4 regions of the Pseudomonas sp. KB-10 genome follow, and region 1 is predicted to be linked to each of the others. Evidence: riboswitches for the same ligand, from Rfam matches in the RefSeq annotation. Region 1 holds a riboswitch; each other region holds the start of a gene.
What was found. A riboswitch is a leader RNA that binds a small molecule or an ion and turns the genes downstream of it on or off. The one in region 1 is predicted to bind cobalamin.

Region 1 (7,232 bases):
TGTCGGTGCGTGGCCGTCGTGGATGTCGCCGGGTTCGAGGAAGAAGGTCTGCCCGGCGACGCTGCTGAACAGCGCACGGCGGCAGTGGAACTGCTGCACGCCCTGTTCGGTGAAGCCGATCAGGTAGCTGTCGTGCCAGTGCGGGTCGTAGGCGTGGCCCTCGAAATGCGCGCGGATCACCTCGATGCCGGTATCGGCATCCTGCTTGAGGTCGACCCATGATTGCGCGTTCATTGCCCGGCTCACAGTGGAAAATGGAACGCCTGAGCTTAACCCGTTTGTCGGGTATGCCTAGAACGTTTGTGCAGATGGCTGGGGCTGTGGATAAAACCAAGCGCCTTGATCCGTGGGAGCGGCTTCAGCCGCGAAAATTCGCGGATAAATCCGCTCCTACAAGCGCTTGGCAATCCTGCATGAGGACGATGGTTTAGTCGGCTTGCACGGGGTACCAACGCGGTGTGTAGACCCACTCGCCGCCATCGGCACGCGGGAAGCGGCGGGTCTGGCTGGAGCCGATGATCACCAGGGTGCGCATGTCGACCATCTCCGGGGTCAGCTCGCCGAGGGTAAGGCTGCGCAGGGCTTCGGCGGGGCGGCCGATATCGCGGCCGAGCACTACCAGGGTTTCCGGTTCGCGGTGCTGGCGCAGCAAGTCGAGCGCGCGGCCAAGCTGCCAGGGGCGGGCCTTGGAGATCGGGTTGTAGAAGGCCATGGCCAGATCCGCTGCGGCGGCATGCTCCAGGCGTTTTTCGATCACCGCCCAGGGCTTGAGGTTATCGGACAGCGAGATCAGGCAGAAGTCATGGCCCAGCGGCGCGCCGGCCTTGGCGGCAGTGGCCAGGGCAGCGGAAACGCCCGGCAGCACCTCCAGCTCGACGCCATGCCAGGCCTCGTTCTGCAGACTTTCCAGCGCCTCCATCACGGCGGCGGCCATGGCGAACACGCCGGGGTCGCCCGAGGAGATCATCACAACGCGGCGACCGCTGGCAGCCAGCTCGAAGGCATGGGCGGCGCGCTGCAGTTCTTCGCGGTTGTCGCTGGGGTGCACGCATTGATCGGCGCGCAGCGGGCCGGCCATCTTCACGTAGGTGTCGTAGCCGAGCAGATCTTCGGCTTCGTCCAGGGCGCGGCGCACGGCCGAGGTCATATGCTCGGCTGCGCCGGGTCCGAGGCCCACCACGCTGAGACGGCCACGGCGCTGGCCCAGGCTCTCGATATCCAGCGGCTGTTCGCCCAGCAGCAGGCGCAGGCCGTTGCCTTGGTGGCATTCGGCAGGCAGTTGGGAGCCGCTGTGGATAAAACGCAGTGGCAGCCTGAGTTCCTGTGCTGCCGCGTGCAGGTCGGCGTTGGCCATCCAGGCTTTGTCCGCGAGCAGAACGGCCAGCGCTTGCGGCGCCAGCTTGGCATCGCTCAGCGCCTGCTGCAGTCGGGTGGCCAGGTCGGCGCTGGGGCGTTCGATCAGCGCAGCGGCAACGCGCGGGTGGATCAACAGTTCGTCCGGTTGCGCCGGGCGCGCCTGTGCGGTGATGTGGATAACCCGACTGGCGGCGTCATCCACCGGCAACTGCGCGGCCTCCAGCCAGGGCGCCTGGCCTTCGATGCGCACGCTTTCGCCGCCGAGCAGGTCGCTGACGAAGCGCTTGCCCTGCTGCAGGTCGGCCAGCGCATAGCCGGTCGGCGGCTCCAGCAGGCAGGTGCCGAAGCGCAGCTCGCCGCTGGTGGTGATGGCCGGCGTCACGCCCAGGTGCGCGGCGATCTCGCGGGCCAGGCGGTTGACTCCGGCCAGGCCACCGAGCAGCGGCACCACGGCGCTGCCGTCCTCGGCCAGGGCCAGCACCGGCGGCTCGGCGCCCTTTTCCGCCAGCAACGCGGCCAGGCTGCGGATGACGATGCCGGCGGCGCACAGCACCACCAGCGGCTGGCCTTCGCGATACAGCGCGCGCAGCTGCTCGCCGAACTCGTCGTAATGGCGCTCGGCGCCATCGACACGGCCGCGCAGACCATGGATCACGGCCTGTGGATAAAGCCCCTTGAGGCGTTGTGCAGTGACCAGCGCGCTGGCGCCGAGGATGACGATATTCATGCGGTAAATCCTGTAGCCCGGATGCAAGCCGGGGAATGGGGCGCGATCCGTGGGAGACGCTTCAGCGGCGACTGTCGCCTCCCACGACGCCCCTGCAAGGATTGCGTAGGGCGCGTGGTGACGGGTTTTCATTCACCCTCTGAACTGTAGGAGCGGCTTCAGCCGCGAAGCGCTTTCGCGGCTGAAGCGGAATGCCGCCCAGCCGCTCCTACAGGGGAAGAGAGTGTTCACCCCCGCCATTTCTGGCCGGGCACCAGAATCATGGAAAAGTACGGCGAATCCATCGGCTCCACCTCGTCCAGCGGCACGATCTTCTGGCTGGCCATGGTGGCGCGCTCGACGTAATGGGCGCGGCCATCCAGGCCCAGCTTACGCAGCACGCGGCGCACCTTGTCGAAGTTGCGCCCGAGCTTCATCACCACGGCGGCCTCGGCGTCGCGCAGGCGCTGTTCCAGTTCGTCTTCCGGCAGCACGCCGGAGAGCACGCTCAAGCTCTGGTTGCGGTACACCAGCGGCGTGCCGAGCACCGAGGCGCAGCCGAGCATCGAGCACACGCCGGGCACCACCTCCACCTCGTAGCGCTCGGCCAGGCGGTCGTGCAGGTACATGTAGGAGCCGTAGAAGAACGGGTCGCCCTCGCAGATCACCGCCACGTCCTGGCCGGCGTCCAGCAGCCGGGCGATCTGCTCGGCGCAGGTGTCGTAGAAGTCGGCGATCACATCCTCGTAGGACAGCGGCGGGGCGAGCTTCTCGGTGGTCACCGGATAGACCAGCGGCAGGCGCTGCTGGGCGGCGTCCAGGTGCTCCTCGATAATGCCGAAGGCGTTACCGCCGTGGCCGGCGTTGTGCTTGGCCTTGGCCACGAAGTAGGCCACCACCGGTGCCGACTGCAGCAGACGCAGGGCCTTGAGGGTAAGCAGCTCGGGGTCGCCGGGGCCGACGCCGAGACCGAGCAGACGACCGGCCATCACTCCACCTCCGAAGCCAGGGCGTTGACCGCGGCCACCGCCATGGCGCTGCCGCCACGGCGGCCACGCACGATCACGTACGGCACGCCGCGGCTGTCTGCGGCCAGGGCATCCTTGGATTCAGCCGCGCCGATAAAACCCACCGGCATGCCGATGATCAGCGCCGGCTTGGGGGCGCCGGCGTCGAGCATTTCCAGCAGGTAGAACAGCGCGGTGGGGGCATTGCCGATCACCACCATGCTGCCTTCGAGATGTTCGCGCCAGTGCTCCAGGGCCACCGCTGAGCGGGTGTTGCCCAGTTCGCGCGCCAGCTCCGGCACGCCGGCGTCGTGCAGGGTGCAGATCACTGGGTTGTTCGCCGGCAGGCGCGGGCGGGTGATGCCCTCGGCGACCATGCGCGCATCGCAGAGAATCGGCGCGCCGGCCAGCAGCGCGGCGCGGCCGGCGGCGCCGGCACCGGCGGAGAAGCGCAGATCCTCCACCACATCGACCATGCCGCAGGCGTGAATCACCCGCACGGCGAGCTTTTCCAGGTCGGCGGGAATGCCGTCGAGATTGGCCTCGGCGCGGATGGTGGCGAAGGAGCGGCGGTAGATTTCCTGGCCGTCGCGGATGTAATCAAGCATCGGGTGTTCCTGCGGGGTGTTGGCGGGCGAACCAGGCGCCGGCCTCGTCGATGGTCATGGCCGGCGCCAGCAGACGGCCTAAACCGGGCGTCTCGGGCGTGCGTTGGTAGAGCTGGTAGTGGTCGGGCGTGCTGGCCAGCAGGGTGTAGGGCTGCACCCGCGCGCTGGCGCAGCTGCGCGGGCAGGCGCTGAGATGTACCTGTGGTCGGGCGCCGCTTTCGCGCAGCAGCTCGGCCAGATGCAGGGCGTGGTGCTTGCTGTCGGCCAAACCGCGGGCGCAGGCGGCCGAACCGGTGCAGGCGACCAGGCCGAGCAGCGGCTCGTCGGCCTGGGTCAGCAGGCCCAGCTGGTCCAGCTCAGCCAGCAGCTCGCTGGCGCGGATTTCGGCGACGTTGCCCAGTAGCAGACCCTGCCAGGGTGTCAGGCGCAGTTCGCCGTCGCCATGGCGCTCGCTCAGCTCGGCCAGCGTGGTCAGTTGTTCGGCGTGCAAGCGGCCCAGTTGGGCGCCAGCGGCTACCATGCACAGGCCGCTTTGCGCCTGTGGATAAATGCCAGCTGGGGCGCGTCCGACGCTATCAGTCGGCTGCCAGGTGGCCGGTGCCGGCTGCAGAGGGAGATCCAGTCGGGTCTGCAGGCGTTGCAGCAGGTCGGCTGCCGAATTGTGCGTCAGCAGTTGGCGCATGCGCGTCTGCGCTGAGGTGGTGAGCTCGAGGAACAGCAGCAGGAGCTGGCGCACCAGCTCGACTGCTTGAGTCGCCTCGACTCTCGCCAGTGGTGCGTCGCCGGGGCAGCCGGCCAGGCCCAGAACGAGATGGCGTTCGTCCTCGGCGGCCAGCCACAGGTCGTGGGGGTGTTCACGCATGGCCAGGGCTTCACCGCCGTCCAGTTGCAGGGCGAACTTGGGCGACAGGGCATGCAGCGCCGGGGTGTCCTGCAGCAGGTCGAGCAACTGGCTGGCCAGCGGGCGCACATCCATCCGCATATGCGGATCGAGGCCGGCGGCAGGGCTGAGCAGCAGGTTGCGCACATCGTCGGCGGCGGCCACGCGTGGGCCAAGGCCAGCGCCGAGCAGCGCGTCGACCAGCGTGCTTTCCTGGCCGGGCAGGACGCCGCGAATCTGCAGGTTGCTGCGGTTGGTCAGCTCCAGCACGCCGCTTGCGCAGTGCCTGGCCGCCTCGGCAATCACGCGCGCCTGGGCGCTGCGCAGCACCCCGCCGGGCAGCTTGATGCGGCAGATGCCGCCATCCAGCGCGGGGACGATGCGCTGCAGGCCGGGGCAGGCGGAAGGACGAATGGAGGCGTTCAAACGGTCACCTGTGACTAACGACGCGGCGACCGAACCAGCGAAATCCCATAGGGGACTCCATGGCATCGGTACACCCCGCCCGATGTTGGCACTCGCGACCAGCGTTCGTCGGCAGGTCTCCTGGCTGACAGGTCATGATCCGCTGCGCCTTCCCGGTTACCCAGTGGCCGATTGCATTGGACTCGCTGTTTACAGTTGCGGGGGCAGCTCGGTCGCGATCAGAGATCGCTCCGGATTCCCTCTTAGGCCCGTTTTATAGGGGGCACCGACGAAGGCTGTATTATGCCCGCTTTGCCCGGCGTCGCGACACGCGCCCTGTCGGCTACTTGCGAGGAAGGTGGATGAAACCCTGGTTGACCCTGGTCGGCATCGGCGAAGACGGCTACCCCGGCCTGGGCAAGGCCGCGCGCCGCGCGCTGCTGGCGGCTGCGCGCATCGTCGGCGCGCCGCGCCAGCTGGCGCTGCTGCCGCGGTGCATCGGTGGTGAGCGGGAAACCTGGCCCAGCCCCTTCGATCTCGAGCCGCTGCTGGCGCGGCGTGGCGAGGCCGTGTGCGTGCTGGCCAGCGGCGATCCGATGTTCTACGGCGTCGGCGCCAGCCTGGCGCGCCGGGTGCCGGCCGACGAGTTGCAGGTACTGCCGGCGCCATCCTCGGTGTCGCTGGCGGCGGCGCGTCTGGGCTGGCCGCTGCAGGGGGTTGAGGTGGTCTCCTTGGTCGGCCGGCCGCTGGCCACGCTCAACGCCCGGCTGTTTCCCGGCGTGCGCCTGTTGGTGCTGAGTGCCGATGGCGACACGCCCGCACAGGTTGCCGCAACGCTGCGCGCCCGTGGTTTCGGTACCAGCCGCCTGACCCTGCTGGAACACCTTGGCGGGCCGGAGGAGCGCCGAGTCGATGGTCTGGCCGAAAGCTGGAGCCTGCCGCGCGGCGCCGACCTCAACCTGCTGGCGGTGGAATGCCTGGCCGACGCCGGTGCGCAACTGCTGCCGCCGACCTGCGGCCTGCCGGACGACGCCTACCGCCACGACGGCCAGTTGACCAAGCGTGACGTGCGTGCGGTGACCCTGGCGCGCCTGGCGCCGCTGCCCGGCGAGCTGCTGTGGGATGTCGGCGCCGGCTGTGGCTCCATCGGCATCGAATGGATGCGCGCGCACCCGGCCTGCCGTGCCATCGCCGTCGAGGCCAATGAGGGCCGTCAGGATCATATCCGCCACAATCGCGATGCCCTCGGCGTACCCGGGCTGCAACTGGTCGCCGGGCATGCGCCCGAGGCGCTGGACGGCTTGCCGGCGCCGGATGCCATTTTTATCGGCGGCGGCGTCACCGTACCCGGTGTGCTGGATGATTGCTGGGCCGCGCTCAAGCCCGGTGGCCGCCTGCTGGCCAATGCCGTGACCATTCAGAGCGAGGCGGCGCTGGTGGCCTTCCGCGAACGGCAGGGTGGCGAGCTGCTGCGGCTCACTGTGGCCCAGGCGCAGCCGCTGGGCGGCTTCGACACCTGGCGCGCGGCGCTGCCTATCACCCTGCTGGCGGTGCGCAAACCGTGAGCGCGCGACTCCTGCTGCTCGGCGGCACCACCGAGGCGCTGCGCCTGGCCCGTCGCCTCGGACCGGAAACCGTCTACAGCCTGGCCGGCCTCGGCCGGGTGCCGGACGACCTGGCCTGCCGCGTGCGCGTCGGTGGCTTTGGCGGTGCCGAGGGCCTGGCGGCCTTTATCGCCGAAGAAGGCATCGAGGTGCTGCTGGATCTGACCCACCCCTATGCCGCGCAGATCAGCCATAACGCCGCCCGCGCCGCCGAGATCGCCGGCGTGCCCTGCTGGGCCCTGCGCCGCCCCGGCTGGCAGCCGGGCGCGGGCGACGACTGGCGCGAGGTGGATGGCTGGGATGAACTGACCCGCGCGTTGGCGCCGTTCCAGCGGCCGTTTTTCACCTCCGGCCGTGAGCCGCTGGCACATTTGCACGAGATACCCGAGCACCAGCACTGGACGGTGCGCTGCCTGCAGAGCGAACCGGCGCCGCCGCGCGCCGAGATCCTCGGCGCGCGCGGACCGTTCTCGCTGGACGAGGAGCGTGCACTGTTCGCCCGTATCCGCTGCGACGTGTTGATCAGCAAGAACAGCGGCAGCGCCTCCACCGAACCCAAGCTGCAGGTCGCCCGTGAGCTGGGCCTGCCGGTGCTGCTACTGCGCCGTCCCGAGTTGCCGGCTGTGACGCGCGAGTTCACCGAACCGGACGCCCTGTGGGAGGCGC
Region 2 (7,232 bases), on a different contig from region 1:
TCCTGCGCGAAGTATTCGAACCGTCCGGCGTCGTCCTGCGCATTCAGAGCGTCCCGTACACCCGCGCGGTCGGTCTGGTGCAGCGAGGTAGCGCAGACGCCTGGGTTGGGTCCTACCGCAACGAAGTTGACGAAGGCGTGCTTTACCCGCGCTGGCATTACGACGGCGAGCAGATCAGCGCGCTTGGCCTCAAGCAAAAACCGGTACCGGCGCTGGATCGGATCGGCGAGCTGCGCCTGATATGGATGCGTGGCTACGAATACCAGCGCTACCTGCCCAATGTGCGGCATTACCGGGAAGTTCGTCGGCACAGCGGTATCCTTAGCATGCTTGACCAAGGCCATGCTGACTTCTACATCGATGCTCGCGTTGAGATTGAGCAGCTGTTGGGCGATATGAGCTCTGGCGAGCGCTACCAGGTGGTCGATCTGCTTTGGCTGCCGCTCTATCTTGGGTTTGCCGATAACCCCAGAGGGCGCGCCATGGCCGATCTCTTTGACCGGCGCATGGCGTTGCTGGTCAAGAGCGGAACCCTGCGGCCGATCTTCGAACGCTGGGATCAACCCTATCCCTTCGACTGAGCCGGGAGACCCTCATTCATGCAGCTTCGTGATTGTCTCGTCTTGCTGGCGCTGTCTTGCGCGAGTTCTTCCTGGGCGGCGTCTCAGATCCAGGTAGTTGGCTTGTTCCCGGGAGCGGCCGTGGTCAATGTCGACGGTCAGCGCAAGCTGGTCCGCGTTGGTGATACCGGTCCGGGTGGCGTGCAGGTGGTCAGTGTCGACAAACAGGGCGCGGTGCTACGCGTCGATGGCGTCGAGCGTGCCTATCCCATGAGCCGCGAATACAGTGCCGGTTTCGCCGAGCCGGTGAAAAAACGCCTGAGCATTGCCAAGGGCATCGGCGGCCACTATTGGGTGGCCGGCTCGGTCAATGGTCAGACGGTGCAGTTCCTGGTCGACACCGGTGCGACTTCGGTGGCGCTGAACGACGCCCACGCCAAGCGTCTGGGCATCGATTATCGGGTCAGCGGCCGGCCCCTGCAGGTCAACACCGCCAGCGGCGTGACCCGCGGTTGGCGCGTGATGCTCGACCGGGTCAAGATCGGCGATCTGGAAGTGCTGGGCGTCGAGGCCGTGGTGCTGGAGGGCGGTGCGCCGCACGAGGCGCTTCTGGGCATGAGTTTCCTCAGTCGGGTTGGCTGGCGCGAGGAGCAGGGCATGCTGGTGCTCGAGTCCAAGCTTTGAGGCTGCCATTGACCGTTTCGATACTGATGATCGGCAATTCTGTCTGACCAGGCGGCTGGGCCTGCTGATACAATGCGCGCCTGTTTCGTACTCACTGCTAGGAGTATCCGGTGTCCGTCGTGTTCGTCGCCGCCTCCCAACTGCCCACGCCCTTTGGCGTGTTCACCATGCACGGTTTTCTCGACGAGGCCACCGGCAAGGAACACGTCGCCCTGACCTTCGGCAATGTTGCCGATGGTGCTCCGGTGCTTGGCCGCCTGCATTCCGAATGTCTGACCGGCGACGCGCTGTTCAGCCTGCGTTGTGACTGCGGCGCGCAGCTGCAGGCGGCGTTGCAGGCCATTGCCAATGAGGGCCGCGGCGTGCTGCTGTATTTGCGTCAGGAGGGTCGTGGCATCGGCCTGCTGAACAAGATCCGCGCCTATGAATTGCAGGACGGCGGTGCCGACACCGTGGAAGCCAACGAGCGTCTGGGCTTCGGCGCCGATATGCGCGACTACGCCATCTGCCTGCCGATGCTCGAACATCTCGGCGTCCAGAGCCTCAAGCTGATGACCAACAACCCGCGCAAGGTCAAAGCGCTGGGCGACATGGGCATCGCCGTGGATCATCGCGTGCCGCTGCAGATCGCGCACAACCCGTACAACAAGCGCTACCTCGCCACCAAGGCCGGCAAGCTCGGCCACATGCTGGGCAACCAGCATCAGGGTGAGGCCGAGGAAAGCCTGTGACCCGAGGCCAGGTGAAGCGCCGTCTGGCGCTGGCCTGGTGGCGCCAACTGGGCGTGGCATTGGCCCCGCTGCTGGTGTTCAACCTGCTGTTCGGTGGCGGTAGCACCACAGTGCTGACCATGCCGCTGTTCATCGCCGGGCTGGCGTCCATGTTCGTCAGCCTGCCGCTGTTTTCTGCCTACAAGCGCGCTCTGATCGCCACCGAAAAGGCCCTCGACAGCGAAGCCGAGCCCGCCGCCTGGCTGGAGCTGGATCGCGTACGCCTGCGTGCGCTGCTTGGCGCTGCGCTGCCGGCCTGGATCGCTGCGCTGGCAGTCCTGGCTGGCCTGGAGGCGATTCCGCTGGTGCTGCTCGGGCTCTCCAGCATCGTGCTGCACGGCCTCTATCGCATTCCCCGCCAGCTCGGCTGAAATGCGCACATGGCTGCTCGCTCTCTGCCTGCTGGCGCTACCGCTGGCGGCAGCCGAACGGGTGATCAGCCTTGCCCCATCACTCAGCGAGATCATGCTCGACCTGGACGCAGCCGACTTGTTGGTTGGCGCGCTCGAAGGTGACGAGCGTCCCGCAGCGTTGGCGCACCTTCCCACTGTCGGCCGTTATGGCCAGCTGGAATTCGAACGTCTGCTGCAGCTGGCGCCGGATCTGATCCTGATCGCGCCAGGCAGCGTGCCGCCCGCGCAGCAGGCGCAGTTGCGCGGGCTAGGCATCGATCTTTTGCTCGTCGAGCCGCAACGCCTCGACCAACTCGGTGATGTGTTCGTACGCATTGGCAAGCGAATTGGACGGCGGGAGCGGGGCGAGCAGCTGGCGTCCGAGTTTCACGCCGAGCTGGTTGCATTGCGTCAGCGCTACCGGCGCGATCGGCCCCTGTCGGTGTTCTATCAAATCTGGCACCAGCCGCTCTACACCATCGGTGGCCGGCAACTGATGGGTGATGCCCTACAGGTGTGCGGAGCGCGCAACCTGTTCGATGACCTGCCGCAGCCGGCGCCTCAGGTCAGCGTGGAGGCGGTGCTGGCGCGTGACCCCGATGTGATTCTTGGCGGCAGCAACGCCGAATTGTCCGGCTGGCAGGCCTGGCCCCAGTTACATGCGGTGCGCCGGGGGCAGGTGTGGGCGGTGCCGGACAAGGGCCTGGAACGACCCAGCCGGCAGATGCTGGGCGCCATCGAGCAGCTGTGCGAGCTGATGAGGGCCGCACGCTAGTTCATGGGGCGCTGCGCACCCCAAGCAGGTTGCGTGCGTGCAGTGGCATCAGAGTTGCGGCGTCCAGGTCAGCGAGAGCAGGGCGCTGCGGCCTTCCTCGCGGTAGCCGTAATAACTCACGCTGCTGAAGAACGGATCATCAGGGCGGCTGTACAGGGCCTGGGAATAGTTCTTGTCCAGCAGGTTGTCGATCTTGACCTGCCAAAGCAGCTCCTCGTCCATCCGCCAGCTTGCGCGCGCACCCAGCAGGCCGTAGCCGGCGATCTTGCGATTGTTGGCGGCATCGTCGTAGCGGCCGGAGAACGCCTGCCAGGTCATGCCGGCGGCGAACGCGCCGAACTGACGATCCAGGTCCAGGCTCAGACTGCGCTTGGCGCGGCGCGGCAGGGTGTGGCCGCTGTTGCGATCACGCGGGTCGAGCAGATTGGCGCCGAGGGTCGCCTGCCAGCCCAGCAGTTCGCGTTCGATATTCAGTTCCAGGCCCTGCAGACGCGCCTTGTTGACGTTCATTGGAGTGCTGAAGAAGGTCACCGGGTCGCTGACCACGGTGATCAGGTCCTCGACCTCGGTACGGTAGGCCGACAGGCTCCAACGGGTATCCAGGTGATCGCCGCGCAGTTGTGCCTCGTAGGTCTTCGAGCGCTCCGGGGCGAGATCCGGGTTGCCGCCGTAGAACGAACTGGTCGGGAAGTAAAGGTCGTTGAAGGTCGGTGCATGGAAGCCCTCGCCGTAGCTCAGTACCAGCTCCAGACGCTCGGCCAGGTCCAGGCTCAGCGCCGCGTTCCAGGTGTTCTCGCTGCCGAACTGCTGGTTGTCGTCGTGGCGCAGGCCCAGTTCGGTGGCGAAACCGTTGCCACGATAACGGTGCTGGGCGAAGGCGGCCCGGTTCCAGCGTTCGCTGTGGCTGAAATCGCTGTCGCTGCCCAAGCGCTCCTCGTACCAGTCGAGGCCGAGCAGTACCTGGTGAGCGTCGCCGATTCGCAGGCTGTTGAGCCAGCCGGCGCTGTCGCGGTAGGTGTTGTAGACATAGTTGTTGTCGGCATTCAACGGGTCGCGGTTTTCACTCTTGTCCTCACCGTGGCCGAGCTCCAAGCGGCTGCTCCAGCGCTCAGCGAGCTGTGCCTCGAGATGACCGGCGACACTGGAGACGCTGAAGTGTTCGCTGGGATTGCCCGGATCGAAGCTGAACAGATCGTCGTATTCACTCTCGCCGCGTTGCTCAAGCAGGTTCAGGCCACCCTTGAGGCGGTCAGTGAAGCGATGCTCCAGACTCAAGTTGAAAGCCTTGCGGCGCAGGCCGTCGTGGTCATTGTCGTAGCCACGCCCATCCTGGGAGCGGTCGAAACCGGCGCGCTCGACCAGGCTGGCGCCGAGGTCGACGCGGGTGCGCTGGTCGCCGCCGGATAGACCCAGGCTGCGTTCGAACGTCTGCTGACTGCCGGCGGCCAGGCGCAGGCGTGGCTGCAGGCCTTCCTCGCCGCGCCGGGTGAAGATCTGGATCACCCCGCCAATGGCGTCGGAGCCGTAAAGCGCCGAACGGGCGCCGCGCACAACCTCGATACGCTCGATCTGCTCAGGGCTGAGAAATTCCAGGCGGGCCAGGCCGCTGGCGGCCGCATTCAGACGTACGCCATCGACCAATACCAGCGTCTGGTTGGCGTTGGCGCCACGTAGGAGCAGGCTGGTGAGGCTACCGCGACCGCCGCTCTGCACGATGGACACACCGGGCACGCGGCTGAGCAGGTCGGGCACGCTGCTGGCCTGCAGGCGCTCGATGTCCGCTCGCTCGAACACCGTGCTGGCGGCGGTAGCCTGTGCTTGTGGTTCGGACAGGCGTCCAGAGGTAACGACCAGCGGCTCGGCCAGATAAGGTTCGGCAGCCTGCGATAGGCCTGGCGTGACGGCTATGGCCAGAGCCAGAAGGGGCAGTTTCATTCTATTTCCTCAACGGTCGGCAGACGGTTGAGGAGGGCAGGCGCAAGCGCGGGCAGGGCGGCGCTTGACCGTGTCGCCCTCCGCAACACCAGTCACACCGCCTGGGCCGGTCTCCGGGCTCTCGACCCGCGTCCGCCTTCCCAGGTATGGCCCAGTGGCTACAGGACGTGGCGCAAGCTCAGCGCTCGCTGTCGATTACCGTTGCGGGGGCAGCGTCGGGATTGCTCATGAAGAGCGCACCGACTTCCCGTTCAGCAGACCGTTGAAAACTACCTGCGTTGGCAATACTGCGTTAAGAACGGCGTCGTGTGCGAGCCCAGTCAAAAATGCTCATTTACGACTCGTAAACTTCGCTTTTTCGGCCGTTCTTGCCTCGCCTAGGTTTTCAACGGCCTGCTGACGCCGCTTGCGCAGCACACCCTGGCGGAACATGAAGTGCGCGCACCTTAGTTCGGGTGGGTATGAATGACAAGCAAGCCCCGCTCATCCGGCGATGAGCGGGCTTCATGCTCAAGTCTGCAGCAGGCTCAGGCGTTGGCGTACCGCGCGTTCGATACCGGCTTCGTCGAGGCCGCATTCGGCGAGCATCTGGCTGGGCTTGGCGTGCTCGACGTAGTAGTCGGGCAGGCCGAGGTGCAGCATCGGCACCTGGCAATTCTCGGCGGCGAAGAATTCGCTGACCGCACTGCCGGCGCCGCCCATGATGCTGTTTTCCTCGATGGTCACCAGCAGCGCATGGCTGCTCGCCAGTTCGCGCAGCAGGACTTCGTCCAGGGGTTTGACGAAGCGCATGTCGACTACCGTGGCGTCCAGCGTTTCGCCGACGCGCAGGGCTTCGGCCAGTTGCACGCCGAAGGCCAGCAGGGCGACGCCCTTGCCCTGACGGCGCACCACCGCTTTGCCAATTTCCAGCGGCTCCAGGCCAGCATCGAGCGGGGCGTTGGGGCCGCTGCCGCGCGGGTAGCGTACGGCGGCCGGGCCGTCGAACAGGTGACCGGTGGTGAGCATGCGGCGCAGCTCGTTCTCGTTGCTCGGGGTCATCACCAGCATGCCGGGGATGCAACGCAGGTAGGACAGGTCGAAGCTGCCGGCGTGGGTCGGGCCGTCTTCGCCGACCAGGCCGGCGCGGTCGATGGCGAACAGCACGTCGAGGTGCTGCACGGCGACATCATGGATCAACTGGTCATAGGCGCGCTGGAGGAAGGTGGAATAGATCGCCACCACCGGTTTGGCGCCTTCGCAGGCCATGCCGGCCGCCAGGGTCACGGCGTGCTGCTCGGCGATCGCCACGTCGAAGTAGCGCTCGGGGAAGCGCTCGGCGAAGGCCACCAGGTCCGAGCCTTCCTTCATCGCCGGAGTGATGCCGACCAGGCGGTTGTCGGCTGCGGCCATGTCGCACAGCCACTGGCCGAACACGTTGGAGTATTTCGGGCCGCTGGGCTTCTTGGGGGCGGCGACAGGCGTTACCGGCTCCAGCTTGGTGATGGCGTGGTAGCCGATGGGATCAAGCTCGGCCGGGGCGAAGCCCTTGCCCTTCTTGGTCACCACGTGGAGGAATTGCGGGCCGTCCAGGTCGCGCATATTGCGCAGGGTCGCCAGCAGGGTGGGCAGGTCGTGGCCGTCGATGGGGCCGACGTAGTTCCAGCCCAGCTCCTCGAACAGGGTGCCGGGCACCAGCATGCCCTTGGCATGTTCCTCGACCTTGCGCGCGATCTCCCAGGCGCCGGGCAGGTGCGAGAGGATCTTCTTGCTGCCCTCGCGCATGCTGGCGTAGGTGCGGCTGGAGATGATCTTGGCCAGGTAGTTGGACAGGCCGCCGACGTTCTTGGAGATCGACATGTCGTTGTCGTTGAGGATCACCAGCATGTTGGCGCCGACGTCGGTGGCGTGGTTGAGCGCCTCGAAGGCCATGCCGGCAGTCAGCGCGCCGTCGCCGATCACCGCCACGCTCTTGCGCTTCTCGCCTTTCAGGCGGGCGGCGATGGCCATGCCCAGCGCCGCGCTGATGCTGGTGCTGGAGTGGCCGACACCGAAGGTGTCGTACTCGCTCTCGGAGCGGCGCGGGAAGGCGGCGAGGCCGTCCTTCTGGCGCAGCGTAGCCATGCGCTCGCGGCGA
Region 3 (7,232 bases), on a different contig from region 1:
CGGTCAAGAATTCCGTCGCGGCGCATATAGGCGTGGGCCAGCACGTAATCGCCGATGGTCTGCGACTGCCGCAGGCCGCCGCAGTGACCGATCATCAGCCAGCAATGCGGGCGCAGCACGGCGAGGTGATCGGTAATGTTCTTGGCATTGGACGGACCGACGCCGATATTGACCAGGGTGATGCCATGGCCGTCATCCGCCTGCAGATGGTAGGCCGGCATCTGGTAGCGGTGCCAGACCACGTTCTCGATGATCGCCTGCATCTCGCCCTCGGCCATGCCGCGCTCGACCACCACGTTGCCCGGCAGCACCATACGGGTGAAGCGCGAGTCACCCACCAGCATATCCAGGCCATGGCGGATGAACTGGTCGACGTAGCGGTGGTAGTTGGTCAGCAGAATCCACGGCTGCACGTGGCTCCAATCGCTGCCGGTGTAGTGCTGTATGCGCTTGAGAGAAAAATCGGTACGCGCTGCGTCGAACAGAGCCAGCGGCAACGGGTCGATATTCTCCCAGTCATACAGGCCATCGGCGGTGCCGTCGGTGGCGGCAGACAGATCGGTGCTGGGGAACACTCGCGCCAGCTCGGCAGCGGTCACGCCACTGCCGGCCAGCTCGTCACCGCCCTCGACCACGTAGGGGTAGGGAATATTCTGCTGGCTGCGGCCGACTTCCACACGCAGGGTGAAGTCGTTCATCAGAGGACGCAGCTGCTCCAGCAGGTATTTGCGAAAGGCAGCCGGCTGGGTCACGGTGATCGCGTAGGTACCCGGAACCTGCACCTTGGCGTAGGCACGTACGGTGGTCGGCACCTCGCCCTGGCACAGGTAGGTCAGGCGCAATTCGGGATAGCGGAACAGGCAGTGCTCGCTGGCGTCCGGGCGGATGCGCTCCTTGAGGTAGCGCTTGAGTGCGTGACTCAGGGCGCCAGTGGCTTCCTGGTGCAACGCGGCGAGGCGGTCGACCGCCTCTTCGGGAGTGTGGGCAATGATGAAATCATCTGAGCAGGCTTTCACGGCGCATCTTCCTGACTGAACGTACGCGCCTATCTTGCCTGCATCCTTGTGGCAAAACATAGCGTGGCGACCGGCAATTCGGTCGCCACGCTGTCATCAGACGGCAGCCTGATGCAGGCGCGCGTTGAACAGCGGCCCCTGGCTGAAACGCGACAGCGCCTTGGCTGCGGCCAGCACGCCAAGATCGATCAGCGGCTCGATCAGGATCACGCTCATGTAGGCCAGGCCGAAGCTGCCCACGGCGGCCAGGTTGTCACTGGTGAAGCCGTGACCGTAAAAGGCCCAGAACGCGACCCAGGCAACGATGCCGCCCTGATAGGCAGTCGACAGCGCCAGCGCCTGCTTGTAAGAGAGATCGACGTAGGCGGTACCCGGAGCGACGATACGCTTGGCCAACAGACTGATGCCCCACAGCGGAATCAACAGGGTGGTGACGTTCATGCCGTACTGCGGCAAATCGAACTGGGCGAACAGCAGGCCCTGCAGCAGCAGACCTGCGGCCAGACCGATGGCGGTGGCGCCGGCGCCGAACAGCAGCAGCAGGGTCGAGCCAAGAATCAGGTGTACTTCGGAAACACCCACGGGGTGATGCGGCAATACCTCGAAGAAGCAGAATACCAGCGCGGTGGTCAGCAGGCTGCGCAGCGCCAGCGCGGTGACGCCGCCGTTGTCGCGGATGGCATCGCGCGCCAGTTTGGCGGTCAGGCCGAAGGCAGCGACCGCCGTTGCGTAACTGAGGAAAATCTTGGCGCCTTCGACGACGCCCGGTTCGATATGCATGCAAGTTCCTTGGCCGCGCCCACCGCGCGACGATTCGGATGAAGGATGGGCGAAACGCCCGTTGCCGATGGCAGGTCTCCTGGCTCACGGCTTGGCACTTCGCCCGCCTTCCCGACCGAAGTCAGTGGCATGAGGGGCTTCGTTCGCCGCTTACAGTTGCGGGGGCAGCCAGGGCATTGGCAAGATTCACCGCACCCTGTTCCCTTTTCATCCGCGTCACGACTGTGAACGCAGAACCATCGGCCGCCAGATTACCCGCCCGTCTGGCTAAAAAACAGCGGCCAGACTGATCGTCTCAGTCCTCTTCGCACGCACAGTTGTTCCCAAAAGAAAATCGGCTGAAAAAAACCAACTCCCCTGGTAAAAGATCGCTGCCACATCAAAGCAGATGCGGCGTGCTACGCGCCAGCAGCGCTTCGACGTCGATGCCGCGCGGCAGCGTGCCGTAGACGCGGCCGCGGCCCTCCAGGCGGCTGGCGATAAAGGCGTCGCTGACCAAGCTGTTGCCAGCTTCCAGCAACAGCTTGGCCTGCAGTGCCACAGCCATGTCCTCGGTGAGCTGACGGGCGCGGTATTGAACGTCAGCGGTGTCGCTGAAATCAGCCTTGAGCCTTTGGATATGCGCCTTGAGACGGGCATCGCCATGGCCATCGCCCAGTTCGGTGAACAATGCGTCGAGCACGCCGGGCTCCTTGGACAGGGCGCGCAGCACGTCCAGGCACTGTACGTTGCCTGAACCTTCCCAGATCGAGTTGACCGGCGCCTCACGATACAGACGCGGCATGATGGTTTCCTCGACGTAGCCGGCGCCGCCCATGCATTCACTGGCCTCGTAGATCATTTCCGGGGCGCGCTTGCAGATCCAGTACTTGCCCACGGCGGTGACCAGGCGGGCGAACTTGTCTTCCTGCTCGTCATGCAGATGATCGAGCGCGCGGCCCATGCGCATGCACAGCGCCAGCGCGGCTTCGCTCTCCAGCGCCAGGTCGGCCAGGACGTTCTGCATCAACGGCTGGTCGGCGAGGATCTTGCCGCCCACCTGGCGATGCGCGCAGTGGTGCGCGGCCTGGGTCAACGCCTGGCGCATCAGGCTGCTGGAACCGACCATGCAGTCGAAGCGGGTCATGGCCACCATCTCGATGATGGTGGGCACGCCGCGCCCTTCCTCGCCGAGCATCCAGGCGAAGGCGCCGCGGTATTCCACCTCGCTGGAGGCGTTGGCCCAGTTGCCCAGCTTGTTCTTCAGGCGCTGGATGTAGAACGCGTTGCGCGTGCCGTCCGGGCGGTGACGCGGCAGCAGGAAGCAGCTCAACCCCTTGTCGGTGTAGGCAAGGGTGAGGAAGGCGTCGCACATCGGGGCCGAGCAGAACCACTTGTGGCCGACCAGCTCGTAGCCCTGCCCCGGCCCGCCGAGACCGATGGCATAGGCGCGAGTAGTGTTGGCGCGCACGTCGGTGCCGCCCTGCTTCTCGGTCATGGCCATGCCGATGGTGACGCCGGCCTTCTGCTCCATCGGCAGATTGCGCGGGTCGTACTCGGTGGCAAGTATCTTCGGCAGCCACTGCTCGGCGATATTGGGCTGCAGGCGAATGGCGGGCACTGCGGCGAAGGTCATGGTCAGCGGGCAACCGCTGGCGGACTCGGCCTGGCTGTGCAGATAGGAAAGCCCGGCGCGGGCAACATGGGCACCGGCGCGCGGGTCGGTCCAGGGCAGCGACGGCAGGCCCTGCTCGATGGCTGTGCGCATCAGCTCGTGATAGGCCGGGTGGAATTCCACCAGGTCGATGCGGTTGCCGTAGCGGTCATGGCTCTTGAACACCGGCTTGTTCTCGTTGGCGAGAAAGCCCGCCTGCATCAGCGCGCCACCGGCCAATGCACCGTAGGTACTCAAACGCTCGTCGGCCCAGCCGCCATCGTAGCGGCGCACCCACTCCTGCAGTGGCAGATCGAGACGGTAGAGGTTGGCGCCGTCGAGGCTGGGCACCTGGTTGAACACCTCATGGGTTTCGGCGTGCAGACTGGGTTTCATCGGTTTGACTCCTTGGCGCCCACGGCGCGCAGGCAGAAGGTGACGAGGCTGGCGCTGACCTGCGCCAGTTGCAGAGTGGGTCTACCCGCTTCGCGAGCGGCGCGGGCAGGCGGCGACAGCGGTCCGACCAGAGCCTCGGCAATGGCGCCGACCAGGCAGGCCGCCACCAGGCCGATCTGCTCGACACGAAACTCACCAGCGCCGACGCCCTCCTCCAGCAGATCGCTGAACAGCTCGGCGTAGGCTTCACGATAGAGCAGGCGTTGCTCGTCGACCTCTGGATCGACAGGCTCGGCGATCAAGGCGAAGGCCAGACGGCGGCTATGCCAGGCGCGGGCAGCGAATTGTTCCAGACCAAGGCGCAGACGTGCGCTGGCAGTTCCCGGCCCACGCAAGGCAGCAGCCAGGGCATCCACTTCACGCTGACTGGCCGCGGCGAAGACTTCGGCAGCCAGTTCACCCTTGCTGCGAAAGTGCCGGTACAGGCTACCGGTGGCGATGCCAACGTCGTCGGCCAGCGCCTGCATGGTCAGGGCGGCGAAACCACCGGCACAGACCCTTTCCAGCGCGCAGCCGAGAATGCGCTGGCGCTGGGCCTGGTCGCGGTCGATTCGCGCTTCGGTGATGCGGTAAGCCATGGTCTGAATCCTGATTCACTCTGCAGCAGTGAATCAGGATTCAGATCATGGCTAAAGGGACGATCCGGCCAAATCTGCGGCCGAACAGACATCGGTAGACAGGTTGCGCCGAAGCCATCGATAGCGCGGCAGGACTTGTTGCGGCCAGGTACAAGTACCTGGCCGCAACGACTGCAGACATGGGCCGGTAACAGACCGGCCTGGCCTCCATGGCGGCTTGCACCGCCCTACCCAGGCGCAGCGCTAGGAGACGGCGGGCGGCCGGCACAACACCCAGTCGTGCAGCAATACGCGCAGCTCTTCGAACTTGACCGGCTTGGCCAGGTAATCGCTCATGCCGGCAGCCAGACAGCGCTCGCGGTCGCCGCTGTGGCTGTGCGCTGTGATCGCCAGCACCGGCAATTCAGCGCAACCGGGTAGCGCGCGAATTGCACGACAGGTGGCGAATCCGTCCATAACCGGCATCTGGCAGTCCAGAAGCACGGCGTCGACGCTTTCGCCGCGCAGCAGCTCCAGCGCCTCGGCGCCGTTGTCGGCCGTGCGCACGCGGTAGCCCAGCTTTAGCAGCATGCCGCGCGTTACCAACTGGTTGATTGCGTTGTCCTCGACGATCAGCACCCTGCACTGCTGCGCCTGACGTTGCGCGATGCCACTCGGCAAGCGCTGAGGGCGCACGACCGGTATCGCCTGCTGCTCCGGAAGCGTCAGCGGCACGTTGAGGCGGAAGCGGCTGCCGACCTCGGGCTGCGACTCATGGCTCAGACTGCCGCCAAGCAAATCGACCAGTTGCCGGCAGATCGCCAGGCCGATACCCAAGCCGCCGTACTTGCGAGTCATGGAACCGTCGAGCTGGTGGAAACGCTGATACAGGTCACTCTCGCCATGGGCGAAACCGATACCGGTATCACTGACGATCACGCTCAACGGCAGATTATTGCCCTGGCTGCCGACGCGACCGACCTGCAGCGTCACGCTGCCCTCGCTGGTGAACTTGATGGCATTGTCCAGCAGGTAGCCCAGGGCCTGGGCCAGCTTGGCGGCGTCGCCCTCCAGGGTGTCGGGCAAGCTGTCGTCCAGTTCCAGCGCGAAGGTCAGCCCCTTGTCCTCGGCGCGCGGCGCGTACTGCGCACGCAGCCCGTCGAACAGGCCGCGCAGACTGAATGCCTCTCGCCGTGGATAGAGCTTGCCGGCCTGCAGCTCGGTAAGCGCGAGGATATCGTTGACCATGCGCATCATGTCGCGTGCCGAGGCGGCGGCGGTCTTCTGGTACTGCTCCAGCTCGACGTCCATCTTCACCGTCTGCATCAGCTCCAGCGAGCCGATCACACCGTTCATTGGCGTACGCAGTTCATGGGTGACGGTGGCGAGGAACTCGTCCTTGAAGCGGTTGCTGTCGGCCAGTTCCTGGTTCAGCTCCTCGAGCTTGTGCCCCGCTTCCTGAAGGATGCGCGCACGCTCCTCCTTCATCGCGTTGATGCGATCGGCCAGTGCAAGCGACAGCAGGCTGACCTCCAGCGCCGAACCGATCTGGCTGGCATACATGGTAAGAAAGACGTTGGGCAGATAGCCCAGCACCATGAGCGTATTGACGATGCCGCCGACGAGGAAGGCCGTCCAGGCAAAGATGAAGTAGCGCGCCACGCGCATACCGCGCAGCCAGGCGAGGATACCGGCAGCGAAGATCACCACGGTGAACAGCAATGCCAGGTAGGTCGCCAGGCGCAACGCCGTCGCATAACTGATGCTTAGCGCCAGGATCATCACCACGGCGCCGCAGGCCATGAGCAGCAGCAACAAGCGGTCGACCCAGGGACTGTGCTCGGAGGTGTGCAGGAAGCTGCGCGCGAACTGGCAGCCGAACAGAGCGGCAGAGCCGATCAGAAACGGCGTCGCGGCATTGGCCCACCAGGGGCTGTTGGGCCAGAAGAATTCGATGCCGGCGCCGTTGACCGATATCTGATAAAGGCCGAACGAGGCGATGTAGAGAATGTAGTAGAGGTAGCTGGTGTCGCGCACGCTGAGGAAGATGAACAGGTTGTAGACCAGCATTACCAGCAACACGCCGTAGATGATGCCGAGGACGTAGATGCGCCCGGGCTGCTCCTCCAGATAGGCGTTGGGCGCCCACAAGGTCAGCGGCGCCTGGATCGAGCCCTGGCTTTCCAGACGCAGGTAGATGCGCTTGACCTGCCCCGGCTCCAGGTTCAGTTCGAACAGGTAGTTGTTCTGGCGGATCTGTCGGCTGTCGAACGGCAGCGCATCCCCGGTGCGCTGCGCCAGAGCGAAACTGCCGTCTTCGTCAGGCAGATAGAGCTCGAGGTGGTCGAGCGGCGGATAGGCCAGCTCCAGCAGCCAGTTGCGGTCGCCCTGCGCCTGCACGGGGCGATATTCGAGATCCAGACGCAACCAGAACACCGAGCGCGAATAACCGGCGTTGAGTACGGGCTTGTCATGCAGGCGGAAGCTGCCCTGCACGGCCGGCGAAGCGACGTCGTCGATGCTGGCATCGCCGCGCACGTCCTCAAACACATACATGCTCTGCCCCAGCGGCAGCATGCGCATCTGTTCGTCGAAGGTAACGGCGCCCACGAGCGAGGGAAAAACGAAGCTCAAGAAGAGCAGGAGCAGCCGGGACATACGACTCCACTAGCCTTGTCGAACGACACTCAGGCCCCCATCAGCCCTGGATGGCGCCGTCACGCATGGCAGACTTATATATGAATCGCCCTACTCTAGGGACTGTCGAGGCTATTTTCCAGATTCGGCAGG
Region 4 (7,232 bases), on a different contig from region 1:
GCAGCGCGCGGGCCACCGGCTGCGCGTGCTCGTAAAGACTGCGCAGGCCAATGGCGAAATACAGGGCGAAGATCTCCACCGCCCAGCCCAACCCGCTGATCTGCACCAGCAGCCAGGTGAGCAGAGTCAGCGGCAGTACTGCCAGGCACCAGGCGGTGACACCATGGCTGCGCCAGCCACCACCGGCCGGGTTGAAACGCTGCTCCAGGCAATCGGCCAGGCGCCCGAAGGCCACCAGCGGATGCGCGCGGCGTGGCTCGCCCAGCACGGCGTCCAGCGCCACACCGGCGCAGGTGATCAGCGCCAGGCTCATCGTTCAGTCACCCTGCACTCCCCATCGATTCTCGAACAGCAGCTCGCTCAGCGGTCGAGGCGAGGCCCAGCCCTCTTGCACCAGCATGGGTTTTTCATAGAAGGCATCCACCGGCCCCAGACACAGCAGCGCCACCGGCTTGCTGCCGGCCGGCATGGCCAGCAGCTCGGCCAGCGCTGCGGGATCGAACAGCGACACCCAGCCCAGCCCCAGACCTTCGGCGCGCGCGGCCAGCCACAGATTCTGAATCGCGCAGGCCACCGAGGCCATATCCATTTCCGGCAGCGTGCGTCGCCCGAAGACATGTGCCTCGCGTCCGTCCATCAGCGCCACCGCCAGCAGCTCGGCACAATCGCGGATGCCCTCGACCTTCAGCCGCATGAATTCGTCGCTGCGCTCGCCCAGGGCCTCCGCGGTGCGTACCCGCTCGGCCTCCACCAGCGCATGAGCCGCCTCGCGCAGTTGCGCATCGCGGATGCGCACAAAGCGCCAGGGCTGCATCAGGCCAACGCTGGGCGCGTGGTGAGCGGCTTCGAGCAGGCGCGCCAGCACCTCCGCCGATACCTCTCCACCGCTGAAATGACGCATGTCGCGGCGCTCGGCGATGGCGCGGTACACCGCTGAGCGCTCCTCGGGGCTGAAGGCGTGCTCGCTCATGGACGCAGCAGCGCGGCGGCTGCCTCCGGGTTGGACGGCAGGTAGAAGTGGATATAGCTGGCGGTCAGTCGCCCCAGGCGATACACCGCCTCGGCCACCGGCTTGCCGTTCGGACAGCGCCCGCGTACCAGCGGCTCGAGCGGGCTGTCCAGGCGCGAGTGATGGTAGCTATGGCCACGCAGCTCGCCCTCCGGCAGCGTCACTTCCTGCAGGGCCAGCGCGGTCAGGCGCGGCTGCAATGCGGCGCTGCCGGCCAGCAGGCCGAGCATACGGCCGCTGGCGCCCTGCTTGTCACGCAGCTCGTGGAGCAGATAGAGCATGCCGCCACATTCGGCGAGCAGCGGCTTGCCGGCCTTATGATGGGCACGGATGGCTGCGGCCATGGCCTGGTTGCCCGCCAGCTCGGCCAGGTACAGCTCGGGGTAGCCGCCAGGCAGATAGAGGCTGTCTACCTCGGGCAGCGCGCTATCGGCCAGCGGCGAGAAATAGCGCAGCTCGGCCCCCAGCCCCTGCAGCAGGTCGAGATTGGCCTGATAGAGGAAGGCGAACGCCGCATCGCGCGCCACGCCAATGCGCACATCCTTCAACAAGGGCGCGAGTTCATTGATATGCGGCGCGGCGAAGCTCACCGCCGGCGGCAGGTCGACATCGGCACTGGCCGCCAGCGCATCGGCGGCGGCGTCCAGGCGCGCATCCAGATCCGCCAGCTCGGCGGCCTGCACCAGGCCCAGATGGCGACTGGGCAGCTCCACCGCGGCGCTGCGCGGCAAGGCGCCGAACCAGCGAATGCTCGGCGGCAGGGCATCGCGCAGGATTTCGCCGTGGCGCGTGCTGGCAACCCGATTGCCGAGCACACCGGCAAAGGGCAGATCGGGCTGGAAGGTGGCCAGGCCATGGGCCAGGGCGCCGAAGGTCTGCGCCATGGCCGCGCCGTCGATCACGCCCAGCACCGGCACGCCGAAATGACGCGCCAGGTCCGCCGCCGAGGGCTTGCCGTCGAACAGGCCCATCACCCCTTCGATGAGGATCAGATCCGCCTCGCCCGCGGCCTGCCACAGCAGGCGACGGCTCTCCGCCTCACCGACCATGGCCAGGTCGAGCTGGTACACCGGCGCGCCGCTGGCACGGGCATGGATCATCGGGTCGAGAAAATCAGGCCCGCACTTGAACACCCGCACGCGTCGTCCCTGGCGCGTATGCAAACGCGCCAGCGCAGCGGTGACGGTGGTCTTGCCCTGGCCGGAAGCCGGGGCGGCGATCAGCAACGCCGGGCAGTGACGTGTCGTCATCAGAATTCGATGCCCTTCTGCGCCTTCACGCCAGACTTGAACGCATGCTTGACCAGGCTCATCTCGGTGACCGTATCGGCCGCCTCGATCATCCCCGGCAAGGCCCCGCGGCCGGTCACCACCACGTGCTGCAGCAGCGGCCGGGCCTCGATATCGGCCAGCACCGCATCCAGTTCGAGGTAACCGTGCTTGAGAGCGATATTCAGCTCATCCAGCACCACCAGGCCGACGGACTCGTCGCTCAGCAAGCGTCGCGCCACGGCCCAGGCTTCCTGCGCCTTGGCAATGTCGCGCTGGCGATCCTGGGTCTCCCAGGTGAAGCCCTCGCCCATCACGTGATAGCTGACTTCCTCGGGAAAACGGCGGAAGAAGGTTTCCTCACCGGTGCTGGCCGCGCCCTTGATGAACTGCACCACCCCGACCCTGATGCCATGACCAAGGGCGCGCGCGACCATGCCGAAGGCGCTGCTGCTCTTGCCCTTGCCGTTGCCGCTGTGCACCAGCAGCAGGCCGTATTCATCCTGGGCCTGGGCGATCTTCTCGTCGATCAGGGCTTTCTTGCGCTGCATGCGCGCCTTGTGGCGGGCGTCGCGTTCGGCGGATTCGCTCATGCTGTGCTCCTGCAAGTCAGGTGCCCGCGTTGCCTGCTTCAGGAACAGTGCGAACGACAATGAAGAATCGCGATGATCCGCGCGACCTCATACAGGCGCCAATGGCTGGTCAGGCGAGCGGAAGGCGGGCAACACCGAGGCCCCGGTAGAACCGGAGCACTGGCCGGACAACGCCCTCCGCGATGCCGTGGAACTGCGACAGGCCGGTCTCCGGGCTCGTGAGCGAACCTGAAAGGTTCGACGCTGCGCCTTCCCGTGCGAATACACAGTGGCCTTGCAGACTGCGTGAAAACTACTGCGCTCGGCCATGCGGCGTTAAAAACAGTCTCAAAATGCTCATTTACAGCTCGTAAACTCCGCTTTCTCGCCTGTTTTTGCCTTACCTGACCTTCGCTCGCTACGTTTTCACACGGTCTGCTTATGCAGCGTTTGACTCACCTACCGTTGCGGGGGCAGCGCCGGCATTGGAACCGGCTTCCCTGTTTCACCCCGGCGCCGTCGATGGAAACGGCGCGGGGCACCTGAAGCAAGGCGCGCAGGGTAGAGGCTGGCAGCCCTGCCCGTCAACGCCGATACCGCTAATGCCGGGGCGTGAAACCCGGCGGCTTGCTGGCCAGCCACTCGACGAAGGTACGCAGGCGCTCATCCGCCAACAGCGCGTCCCGGCTGTTGTAGCTCAGCGCCAGCTCCTTTTCACTGAACAGCCGATGAATCTGGTTATGGCAGGCCCGGCATACCCAGAGCGTGGCGGTAATACGTTCGTGACGGGCAAAGCGCTTTTGCACATAAGCCTTGTCGTGCAGCGCCTTGGGAATCAGATGGTGACGGGTGAGTGCTACAGGCCGCGCGCAAAGCTCGCAGACCTCGGGCTGAGGCGGCAGACGGATAGGCTCGGCCATGGCGCCTCAGGGGTTGCGGGCAAGCTCGGGCGTGATCACCCGCTTGGCATCGAGATAGACGCGCTGCCAGTAAACATTGTCGAGGCTGTCTAGGCGCACGGTACCGCCACTGGATGGCGCATGTACGAAACGCCCTTCGCCGACATAGATACCTGCATGGCTCACGGCGCGCCCGCCATTGGTGGCGAAAAACACCAAGTCACCACTCTGCAAGGCATCGCGGCGCACGCCTGGGGTGCGCATCGCGCTCAACTCACGTGTCGAGCGAGGCAGACTGATACCGGCAGCATCGCGGTAGACGTAGCCGATCAAACCGCTGCAGTCGAAACCACCTTCCGGCGTGTTGCCACCAGAACGATAAGGGGTACCGACAAGCCCCAGAGCGCGGAACAATACGTCTTCGGCGCCGCCCTGATAGGAGGACGAAGAGACCGGTGGCTGGTAGACGGGCTGGGGAGCTGGAGCGCGACCGCTACAGGCGCTCAGCAGCAGGGCGAAAGAAATGAGGACGACGCGGGGCGTGAGGCGCATAAGCGAGGCAATCCAAAGCCTGAATGCGCCCTACTCTGCCGATTGCAGACAAACGGCGCAACCCTGGGGTTACGCCGTGACACATCAATTGTGGCGTTTGGCTGCCACCTGCTCCTCCACCGGAGCCAGCGCAAGAACACGCTTGGCCTGCAGGTAACTGCGGTTCCAGTAGCTGTCGTCAAGGCTGTCGATGCGCACGCCACCGCTGCGGCTGCTGCTGGAATGGATGAACTGGTCATCGCCCAGGTAGATACCGGCGTGGCTGACGCGACCACGACCGCGGTCGTTGAACAGGATCAGATCGCCCGGTTCCAGATCGGCACGCGCAACCTTGGGCGCGTCGAGGTTGATCAGCTCGCGAGTGGAGCGCGGCAGCTCCAGGCCGACTTCCTCACGGAACAGATAACCGACGAAACCGCTGCAATCGAAACCGGACTGCACCGAGGTGCCACCGTAGCGATAGCGCGTACCGATCAGCGAACGCCCGAGATCGAGCAGGCTGTCGGCCAGCTGCGGCATTTCATAGGGCTTGTCGTCGATCAGCGCGCTGATTTCATCATCAGCAGGCTCGGCCTGATGAGAGAGCGGACGAGCAACCGGCTCGACCTTGGCTTCGCTGATCTGCGACTGCGGCGAATGGCCGGCGCAGGCAGCGAGAAAGACTGTCAGTGCAAGAGGCACGAGGGGTGCGAAGCGTTTTAGCATGGGCACGACCGTGTCGGTTGATTTACAAGTCGGCGACTATGCCCTCTATAACGCTCATTTGCAAATTCTATCGCTGGAAATGTGACCCAGTGGTTTTGCCGCGCCATCTAACGCGCCCGGCTGTCGCACAGCCGGACGAATCAGGCACTAGCCGAGAATCTCGCTCAAGGGAATAAAACGCAGCGCGTCCCCTTCGGCCAGCGTGCTGCCCTCCACTACCTCAGCCAGACCTTCGGCCCACGCGGCACTGCGCAGAACGCCAGAACTCTGGTTGGCGTAAGGCACCACACGACCATTCTCCAGGCGTGCGCGTAGGTACTCTCGACGTTTGCCCGGCTTGTTCCAGGTGAACCCCGCCGGCACAACGAAACCCAGAGGTTCGACCCGCTGCACACCAAGGCGACGCAGTATATAAGGACGCGCCAACAGACCGAAGGTGACCAGTGTGGAGGCCGGATTGCCCGGCAGGCCTATCACCGGAACCCCTTGGTAATGGCCGAAAGTCAGCGGCTTGCCCGGCTTTATAGCCAGTTTCCACAGCGCCAACTCGCCCGCCTCACGCAGCGCCAGGCCGAGATAGTCGGCCTCGCCTACCGACACACCGCCCGTGGAAAGAATCAGATCGACCGCGCCCAACGAGCCCAGCGCCTCACGGGTGCGCTGCAGGTCATCGGGCAATATCCCCGCATCCACCACCGCGCAGCCCAGACGCTGCAGCCAGGCGATCAGCAGGCGCCGATTGCTGTTGTAGATCTGCCCTGGACCGAGCGTCCGCCCCGGCTCCACCAGCTCGTCGCCCGTGGACAGCACGGCCACGCGCAAGCGCCGACGCACAGCGAGCTGCGCCGCTCCCAGAGACGCCGCCAACCCAAGCTCGATAGGGCCCAAACACGTACCGGCAGGCAGCACGCACTCTCCCGCGCGAGTTTCCTGACCTTGGTTACGGACGTTCTGCCCGGCTTTCAGCGCCTCGCGAAAATGCACGCACCCGGCTTCATCGACCTCGACGTTCTCCTGCATCTCCACGGTGTCGGCGCCTTCTGGCAATGGCGCACCGGTGAATATACGCGCGCAGGTGCCCGGCTGCAGGGGCTCAGGCGCAGTACCGGCCTGAATACGCTGACTGACCGGCAGCGGCTGGCCCTCCCAGTCAGCCAGCCGCAGGGCATAGCCATCCATGGCGCTGTTGGCCCAGGGCGGCAGATCCAGCCCAGCGATCAGCGGCTCAGCCAGTACCCGGCCATCGGCCTCAGCCAGCGCAACCTGTTCGGCCTGCTCGATGGGCGCAGCGTCGGCCAGTGCCAGCAGGCGCTGCAACGCCGCTTCCATGGGCAACAGGCCGGGATGATCGCAGCAGGTCATCCGCGCGTCTCGCAGGCGGCGGCTTGCTTCAGGTGCGGCACGAAATTGCAGGGACGATGCCGCGCATCCAGCTGCTCGGCGAGAATCCCGTCCCAGGCGGTGCGGCAGGCGTTGGTCGAACCCGGCAGGCAGCACACCAGCGTGCCGTTGGCCAGGCCGGCCAGCGCGCGCGACTGGACGGTGGAAGTACCGATATCGGCCACGGAGATCTGCCGGAAAAGCTCGCCAAAACCGTCGACCTGCTTGTCCAGCAGGCAGGCGACTGCCTCCGGCGTGCTGTCGCGCCCGGTGAAACCGGTACCGCCGGTAATCACCACGACCTGCACCTGATCCTCGGCAATCCAGGTCGCGACCTGAGCGCGAATCTTGTACAGATCGTCCTTGAGCAGCACCCGGGCAGCCAACTGGTGGCCTGCGCTGGTCAGGCGATCGACCAGCAGTTGTCCCGAGGTATCGGTCTCCAGCGTACGCGTGTCGCTGACGGTCAGCACGGCAATATTCAGCGGCACGAAAACCGCCTCGGCCTTATGGTTCATGACAGACATCCAATTGCGAGAGAATGAGCCTGTTATATCACACAGACTGCCTTCGGAGACTGCCCGCATGCCCGCACCCAACTCCCCACTCACCTGCTCTGTATTGCTGCTTTCCGGCGGCCGCGGCCAGCGAATGGGCGGGCGCGACAAGGGGCTGGTGCAATGGCGCGGCCGGCCGCTGATCGCCTGGCTGCACGACCTGGTCAGGCCGTTGAGCGATGATCTGATCATCTCCTGCAACCGCAATAGCGAAAGCTACGCACCCTACGCCGACCAACTGGTCGCCGATCCGGACCACGACTTTCAAGGGCCGTTGGCCGGTATTCGTG

Region 2: linked by a shared signal. The riboswitch ahead of DXK50_RS19690 (TonB-dependent receptor domain-containing protein) and the one ahead of cobG (precorrin-3B synthase) in region 1 are both predicted to bind cobalamin.
Region 3: linked by a shared signal. The riboswitch ahead of DXK50_RS19320 (energy-coupling factor ABC transporter permease) and the one ahead of cobG (precorrin-3B synthase) in region 1 are both predicted to bind cobalamin.
Region 4: linked by a shared signal. The riboswitch ahead of cobO (cob(I)yrinic acid a,c-diamide adenosyltransferase) and the one ahead of cobG (precorrin-3B synthase) in region 1 are both predicted to bind cobalamin.

Annotation. Positions count from the first base shown of each region.
Region 1 covers NZ_QYYB01000001.1:923,581-930,812, forward strand. The annotation lists gene DXK50_RS04285 (AraC family transcriptional regulator) at 1-234, opposite strand, end outside; gene cobJ (precorrin-3B C(17)-methyltransferase) at 428-2,083, opposite strand; gene DXK50_RS04295 (precorrin-2 C(20)-methyltransferase) at 2,311-3,051, opposite strand; gene DXK50_RS04300 (precorrin-8X methylmutase) at 3,051-3,677, opposite strand; gene cobG (precorrin-3B synthase) at 3,670-4,983, opposite strand; cobalamin riboswitch at 5,077-5,268, opposite strand; gene cbiE (precorrin-6y C5,15-methyltransferase (decarboxylating) subunit CbiE) at 5,325-6,527, shown strand; gene DXK50_RS04315 (cobalt-precorrin-6A reductase) at 6,524-7,232, shown strand, end outside.
Region 2 covers NZ_QYYB01000007.1:291,290-298,521, reverse strand. The annotation lists gene DXK50_RS19715 (substrate-binding periplasmic protein) at 1-581, shown strand, start outside; gene DXK50_RS19710 (TIGR02281 family clan AA aspartic protease) at 600-1,244, shown strand; gene ribA (GTP cyclohydrolase II) at 1,355-1,975, shown strand; gene DXK50_RS19700 (MFS transporter) at 1,972-2,385, shown strand; gene DXK50_RS19695 (cobalamin-binding protein) at 2,387-3,181, shown strand; gene DXK50_RS19690 (TonB-dependent receptor domain-containing protein) at 3,230-5,116, opposite strand; cobalamin riboswitch at 5,204-5,412, opposite strand; gene dxs (1-deoxy-D-xylulose-5-phosphate synthase) at 5,627-7,232, opposite strand, start outside.
Region 3 covers NZ_QYYB01000007.1:213,225-220,456, forward strand. The annotation lists gene amn (AMP nucleosidase) at 1-1,016, opposite strand, end outside; gene DXK50_RS19320 (energy-coupling factor ABC transporter permease) at 1,113-1,796, opposite strand; cobalamin riboswitch at 1,849-2,052, opposite strand; gene DXK50_RS19325 (acyl-CoA dehydrogenase family protein) at 2,176-3,825, opposite strand; gene DXK50_RS19330 (TetR/AcrR family transcriptional regulator) at 3,822-4,463, opposite strand; gene DXK50_RS19335 (hybrid sensor histidine kinase/response regulator) at 4,707-7,100, opposite strand; gene DXK50_RS19340 (iron-siderophore ABC transporter substrate-binding protein) at 7,212-7,232, opposite strand, start outside.
Region 4 covers NZ_QYYB01000003.1:418,493-425,724, reverse strand. The annotation lists gene cbiB (adenosylcobinamide-phosphate synthase CbiB) at 1-313, opposite strand, end outside; gene bluB (5,6-dimethylbenzimidazole synthase) at 317-970, opposite strand; gene DXK50_RS10555 (cobyrinate a,c-diamide synthase) at 967-2,259, opposite strand; gene cobO (cob(I)yrinic acid a,c-diamide adenosyltransferase) at 2,259-2,870, opposite strand; cobalamin riboswitch at 3,055-3,410, opposite strand; gene DXK50_RS10545 (hypothetical protein) at 3,449-3,769, opposite strand; gene DXK50_RS10540 (C40 family peptidase) at 3,776-4,300, opposite strand; gene DXK50_RS10535 (C40 family peptidase) at 4,385-5,005, opposite strand; gene DXK50_RS10530 (molybdopterin molybdotransferase MoeA) at 5,153-6,367, opposite strand; gene moaB (molybdenum cofactor biosynthesis protein B) at 6,364-6,903, opposite strand; gene mobA (molybdenum cofactor guanylyltransferase MobA) at 6,971-7,232, shown strand, end outside.